DNA from 2 places in the Allobosea sp. Root670 genome. Region 2 is predicted to be linked to the other one. Evidence: riboswitches for the same ligand, from Rfam matches in the RefSeq annotation. Region 2 holds a riboswitch; the other holds the start of a gene.
What was found. Region 2 has a riboswitch for thiamine pyrophosphate ahead of ASE61_RS15940 (long-chain fatty acid--CoA ligase). Riboswitches for the same ligand answer to the same signal wherever they lie in the genome.
Positions count from the first base shown of each region.

Region 1: linked by a shared signal. The riboswitch ahead of thiC (phosphomethylpyrimidine synthase ThiC) and the one ahead of ASE61_RS15940 (long-chain fatty acid--CoA ligase) in region 2 are both predicted to bind thiamine pyrophosphate.

Region 1 covers NZ_LMJU01000021.1:21,872-25,075, reverse strand. The annotation lists gene thiC (phosphomethylpyrimidine synthase ThiC) at 1-1,307, opposite strand, end outside; TPP riboswitch at 1,387-1,491, opposite strand; gene ASE61_RS25050 (hypothetical protein) at 1,562-1,759, opposite strand; gene ASE61_RS26730 (hypothetical protein) at 1,808-2,080, opposite strand; gene ASE61_RS27520 (OmpA family protein) at 2,254-3,204, opposite strand, start outside.
Region 2 covers NZ_LMJU01000016.1:113,241-116,444, reverse strand. The annotation lists gene ASE61_RS15945 (acyl-CoA reductase) at 1-927, opposite strand, end outside; gene ASE61_RS15940 (long-chain fatty acid--CoA ligase) at 933-2,009, opposite strand; TPP riboswitch at 2,096-2,226, opposite strand; gene rfbA (glucose-1-phosphate thymidylyltransferase RfbA) at 2,320-3,195, opposite strand; gene rfbD (dTDP-4-dehydrorhamnose reductase) at 3,198-3,204, opposite strand, start outside.

The DNA of each region.
Region 1 (3,204 bases), on a different contig from region 2:
AATTGCTTGTCCATGTTCTCCTTGATCTTGTGCATCGGCACATGGCCGGGACCCTCGATCATCACCTGGCAGCCCTTGTCCCAGGCGATCTTGGTGAGTTCCCCCAGCGTCTCCAGTTCGGCGAACTGGGCGCGGTCATTGGCATCGGCGATCGAGCCGGGCCGCAGGCCGTCGCCGAGCGAGAACGAGACGTCGTAGCGACGCATGATCTCGCAGATCTCGTCGAAGCGCTCGTAGAGGAAGCTCTCCTTGTGATGCGCCAGACACCAGCGCGCCATGATCGAGCCGCCGCGCGAGACGATGCCGGTGACGCGGTTCGCCGTCAGCGGGACGTAAGGCAGGCGCACGCCGGCATGGATGGTGAAATAGTCGACGCCCTGCTCGGCCTGCTCGATCAGCGTGTCCTTGAACACCTCCCAGTCGAGCTTGATCGGATCGCCGCCGACCTTCTCCAGCGCCTGGTAGATCGGCACGGTGCCGATCGGCACCGGCGAATTCCTGAGGATCCAGGAACGGATGTTGTGGATGTTGCGGCCGGTGGAGAGGTCCATCACCGTGTCGGCGCCCCAGCGGATCGCCCAGACCAGCTTCTCGACCTCCTCGGCGGCGCCCGACGTCACAGCCGAGTTGCCGATATTGGCGTTGATCTTGACCAGGAAATTGCGGCCGATCGCCATCGGCTCCAGCTCGGGGTGGTTGATATTCGCGGGGATGATCGCTCGGCCGCGCGCGATCTCGTCGCGGACGAATTCGGGCGTGACGAATTCCGGGACGCTGGCGCCGAAGCTCTCGCCATCGGCATGGCGTTCGCGCGCGCCCTCCAGCATGGCGGCCCGGCCGAGATTCTCGCGATGCGCGACATAGATCATCTCGGGGGTGACGATGCCGGCCTTCGCGAACTCGTATTGCGTCGTCATCTGGCCTGGCTTCGCCTCGAGGATCGGACGCTCAGCCGGACAGGCGGGAACGAGCTGCGCTTCGCTGATATGGCCGTTATCGGCGGCCGTCACAGCGCGTCCGGGCACAGTCTGGAAGCCACGCGCATCGAGCCAGGCGCGGCGCGGCTGATTGAGGCCGGCATTGAGATCGATCTTCGCATCAGTCTCGGTGAAGGGCCCGGACGGATCGTAGAGCCGCACCGGCGGCTCGGCATCGGTCGTCAGCACGACCTCGCGGAAGGGCACGCGCATCTCGGGATGCTCGGGCGCGGCGACATAGATCTTGCGCGAGCCGATGATCGGCCCGGTCGTCACGCTCTGGGGAGCGGTCTTGACGCTGTTCTTCTGGGGTTTTGCGTGGGCGTTCATAAGGGGATCTCCTCCTTGGTACAGGTCAGGAGATCCGGCGTCGAAGCGGTTCAAGCGCTGTGATGCGGATGCAGGCCAAGGCTGCACCGCGTTCCAGTCCCTCCGCCGGTATGACCCGGATCAGGTTCGATGGGTTCAGCTTCGAAAGCCGTCTCAGCCCTTGCGGGCACCCCTCGGAACGCGGACGAGGTTAGGCGCAGCGCCGCCGCTTGGCAACGGGCTGTGCAAAGGTCTGGTCGGATAGGACGGAGGGCTCAGACAGTCAGGTCGACCAGCGTGCCCTGCCCGGCCGGCAGCGCGGCTTGCGTCTGCTCGGCGCTCTGCTGGAGCATGGCGACCAGAGCCTGCTCGGCCTGCGCATTCTGCCTGAGCATCTCGACGGACAGCGCCTGCTGGGTCGAGGCGGCCTGCATCGTGACGATGCTCTGGGCAAGTGAAACAGTGTCGCTCATGGCGGGCACCCTAGCCGGGCAACCCTACCAAATCCTCAACCCGGTTGCTCAAGGTGCGATGATCGAGGGCACCGGCTTGGGCATCGGCGGATCACGCTCGGGCCGGACCTGCGCCTTGTCCTCGCCGGTACCGCGCTTTTCGTCGCGGGGCGCCACAGTGTTGGGCGTCGCCGGACGAGCCGCCTCCCCCGATCGCGGCGCCGGCGGCACGCCGGGAGCCTGCGGCCTGGCCGGAGGCGATACCGTCTGGGCCTGCACCGGCACTGCACCAGGCAGGCTGGCGGCCAGTAATCCAGCCAGAACCGGAACGAACTTTCTCATGGCGGCATCTCCCTTCGGCCTGGACCATTGCTTGTCGCATTTTCTTCACGCGAACCGGTGCTCACCTCGCTTGAAAATGCTCTGTCCTCCGCAAATGAAACAGGCGCAGGGAACGGGTGTTCCCTGCGCCTGCGGAAGAGCGGGGCTGCCTGGAAAGCCGCCCCGCCCGGGTGTCACTGGTTCTGGCCGTTGAGCAGCGGCGTGATGCGCCGGAGCGTGACGCGCCGGTTCTCGCGGGAAGCCTCCTGCGTGTTCAGCTTCAGGTACTGCTCGCCATAGCCCTGGGTCGTCAGGTTCTCCGGCGGGATCTGGAAGTCGCGCGTCAGGATCTCCGCGACCGACTGCGCCCGGCGATCGGAGAGCGAGAGATTGTCGATATCGGCGCCGACAGCGTCGGTGTGGCCCTCGACGAGGAAGACCTCGTTGGGCGAGCGCTGCAAGGCGCGCTTCACCGAATCCGCGATCACCGAAAGGCGGCGCGCCTGATCCTGCCCCACCTGCCAGGAGCCGGTATCGAAATTGATCGTATCGATATCGACGCTGCGCATGCGGGCGCGCAGATCCGGCGAGTAGCGGACCTCGTCCAGCGTGTATCGGCGCGGAATCGCGGCGATCGGCGGGGCGGTGATCGTCTCGTAGATCAGGTCCTCGTCGGCCTGGTCCGCATCGACGATATAGCGCTCACGCGGGATCGGCAGCGGTGGCGGCGGCAGCACGACGACATCGTCGGCAAAGCGCCCCGGACGGTCGCGCAGCGTGTTGTCGATAATGATCACCTCGCGGTTGTCGCGGTCGATGCGCGTGCGGCGGATCAGCCGGCCCTGCTCGTCCGTGACGGTGACGATCCGCGTGCCGTCAGGGCGCTCGAAGATCGTGCGGTTCTCGTCGCCACGGCGTTCGGAGCGGCCCTGCCAGCCGAGATCGCGGAAGCGCTGGTCCTCGTCGCGGCGGATGATGGCGCGGCCGTCATCGTCGCGGATGATGGTGCGGCCAGGCTCGCGGATGATGGTGAGGTCGCCCTCGCGCTGCTCCCGCCGCTCGCGACGGATGTCGTCGAAGCGCTCGGCGCCCTGCGTCGCCATGATGCCACCGATGACGCCGGCGCCGAGGCCGATCGCACCGGC
Region 2 (3,204 bases):
GCTGACCCGCCCGCCTTGCTCGACGAAGAGCATCTGCGGCGAGTAGCAGCCCTGCTGTTCGTAGCGGGTGACGTCATGCGCCGCGAGCCGCGCCAAGGCAGGAGTCTTGCGGCTGTCGAGCGCCTCTCGCGCGATCACGCCGAAGCCGATCTTGTGGCCATGCGGCAGGAAGCGGGTGGTGATCGGCAGCTTGGCGCGCAGCGCCGTCAGCGTCTCGTTGCCGCCATAGGCCATGACGGTATCGGCCGCGCGCAGGAAGGTGGGCTCGGCAGCCGCTTCGCCGCCTTTCCACCAGGTGATGGCGAGGCATTCACCGATCTCGGGATCGATCTCGGCGAGGAGGTTGGCGAACCAGCCGGCCGTCAGTGGTTCGGCCGAGGCGAGCTTGCCGATGTTGCCGGCCTTGACCAGCAAGCCGCAGATCAGGCTCCAGAGCGAGAGCGCGGGGACATTGCCGGCCCATACATGCAGCAGCAGGTCCGGGCCGTGGGCGCGCAGGTAGCCGCCCTTGGGCGTCGGCTGGAAACCGTCGAGCAGGCCGGGATTGGCGAAATCCTCGGCCAGGAAGCACAGGAGCTGCGGCTTGCGGAAGGTCTTGAGATAGCCGGTCAGGCCTAGCCGCACCGTCTCGCGGTCGTAGCCGGTGACGATCGGCAGAAGGTGCTCGGCCTTAAGCCGCAGTGGGTGTGAGCGGTCGAGCAGGCGCGCGATGGCGGCATCGATCGCCGTGACGATGCGGGCTGTCTCCATCCGCTTCAGCCGGGCGCGCGCGTTGTCGCGCACGTGAGCACAGAGCGCCGCGGCCTGCACTTCGTCGAGCTCCGGCAGCGCGATGGCGACGCTCTCGCCCCAGGCGCTATGGCTAACTTCGCGCCAACGCAGCGCCTCGCGGTTCAGGCTCGGCAGATGGCCCGCATGCTCGATCACCGTCGTCAGCCTCGTGCCGCTGCGAGGAATTCGGCGGCGGCGACCGAGCAGCCCTTCGAGGCCTCGCCATCGACGCGGCCGAGCAGCTTGAATCCACCCGGCACGATCTCGCCGGCATCCTCGGTCAGGATCGCCGCGACGCAGTTGAAATGGGCGAGGTCGTGATGGACGATCACGCCGCGTTGGCCCTCCGGCAGGTCGATGCCGGTGAGGGGATCGACGACGCGGCTGCGGATCCAGTGCGGGCCGGATTTGACCGACGGGCAGACGGCATTGCCGTCGTCATAGAGCTGTGAGCTCAGCTCGGTCATCCCGTACATGTTGATGCAGGACGCGCGCGGCACGCCGAAGGCAGCGCTGAGACCGTCATAGAATTCGTCGGGCCCAAGTTCGCGCGATTGGCCCTTGAAGCCGCCGGTATCGAGGATGCGGCTGCCCTCCGGCAGGGCGAAGCGCCGACCGCTCGCCGCGAGCGCGTCCAGCACGGGCACCAAGGAATAGCTCGCGCCCAGCAGGGCATAGGGCTCGCCGCTTGTCTCAGCCTGCTCCAGTGCCGACAGAAGACCGTCGAGATCGAGCCCGGCGGCGTTGATGAAAGTCTCGGAATCAGCCGTGCCGCATTCGCGCTTGGCGAGCGAGAGATAGGTGGCGAGCGAGGAATTCGGCAGCTCCGTCTCGTCGGGAAAGAGGATGCCCATGCGGATGTGCTCGCGGCCCTGCATGAAGTGCGCGCGGAAATTGACCAGCATCGAGCGCTTCCAGACGTCGAGCGTCGGATGGTAGCTGCGCCCACGAATGCCTTGCGTTGTACCGCTGGTCATGAAGACGCGTTCGGCGGCTTCCGGCAGGCTGCAGCTCAGCGTCAGGTCCTTGAAGGCGGTGATCGGTACGGCCGGGATGTCGCGCCAGCGCTTCACCGAGAGCGGCGTGCGGCCGCGCTGCAGGCAGAAGCGCTTATAGGGCTCGTTGTTGCGGAACTGATAGGCGAAGACCTTGAGCGCCATCGCCTCGAACTCGGCTTCCGACGCGTCGGGAAGCGCGATGAATGCCGATAGCGCCGCGATGATCTCGGCTTGCGTCACTTGAAGCCACTCCGTTCGGACGCAGACGGGCAAGCCGGAGCGTCGATCGCTGGAGGATCACGAGCGCAAGCTGGAATCAGGGCCTCAAGGCCGCATGTCCCGCATCCCTACGCCGGTATGATCCGGATCAGGTTCGGAGGGTCACCGCGTTGCCTAAGGCTCGAAAGCCCAGCCGGCGGAATCTCAGCCTCCTAGCGAGGCCCCCCTGGGAACGGGAGCAGATGACGAGCGGCGGGCCTTGCTGTCAAGCGATAACGGAGCGGGGCGGGTATCCGTAAGGGGCTTGCCGAGAGAGCCCGGCATCTCCCGCTCAGCCGGCGATATCCCGGGCCATCCGCATGAGGTACTGGCCGTAATCGCCCTTGGCGAGCTTCTCGCCGAGCCGTGTCAGCTGCGCCGTCGAGATCCAGCCCTGTCGTGCCGCGATCTCTTCGGGGCAGGCGATGCGCAGGCCCTGGCGGCTTTCGAGGGTCCGGACGAACTCGCCGGCTTCCAGCAGGCTGTCGGGCGTGCCGGTATCGAGCCAGGCGAAGCCGCGGCCCATCGATTCCACCGAGAGCTGGCCGCGCTCCAGATAGATCCGGTTGACGTCGGTGATTTCGAGCTCGCCGCGCGCCGAGGGCTCCAGCGACCGGGCGATCTCGACCACCTCGGCATCGTAGAAGTAAAGGCCGGTGACGGCCCAGCTCGACTTGGGAACCTCGGGCTTTTCCTCGATCGAAACCGCCTTGCCGGTCTGGTCGAAGGCGACGACGCCGTACCGCTCGGGATCGCTGACATGGTAGGCGAAGACAGTGGCGCCCTGCTCGCGCGCCTTGGCTCGCGCCATCATCGCGGGCAGGGAATGGCCATAGAACAGGTTGTCGCCGAGAACGAGAGCGGAGGGCTCGCCGGCGACGAAATCGGCGCCGATCAGGTAGGCCTGCGCCAGCCCGCCGGGATGCGGCTGCTCGGCATAGGTGAGGCTCATGCCCCAGTCGGAGCCGTCGCCGAGCAGGCGCTTGAAATGCGGCAGATCGTGCGGCGTCGAGATGATCAGGACGTCGCGGATGCCGGCGAGCATCAGCGTCGAGAGCGGATAGTAGATCATCGGCTTGTCGTAGACGGGCAGGAGCTGCTTCGACATCGCCAGCGTCATCGGGTGCAGCCGGGTGCCGGAACCGCCGGCCAGGATGATGCCCTTCATCGTTAACTC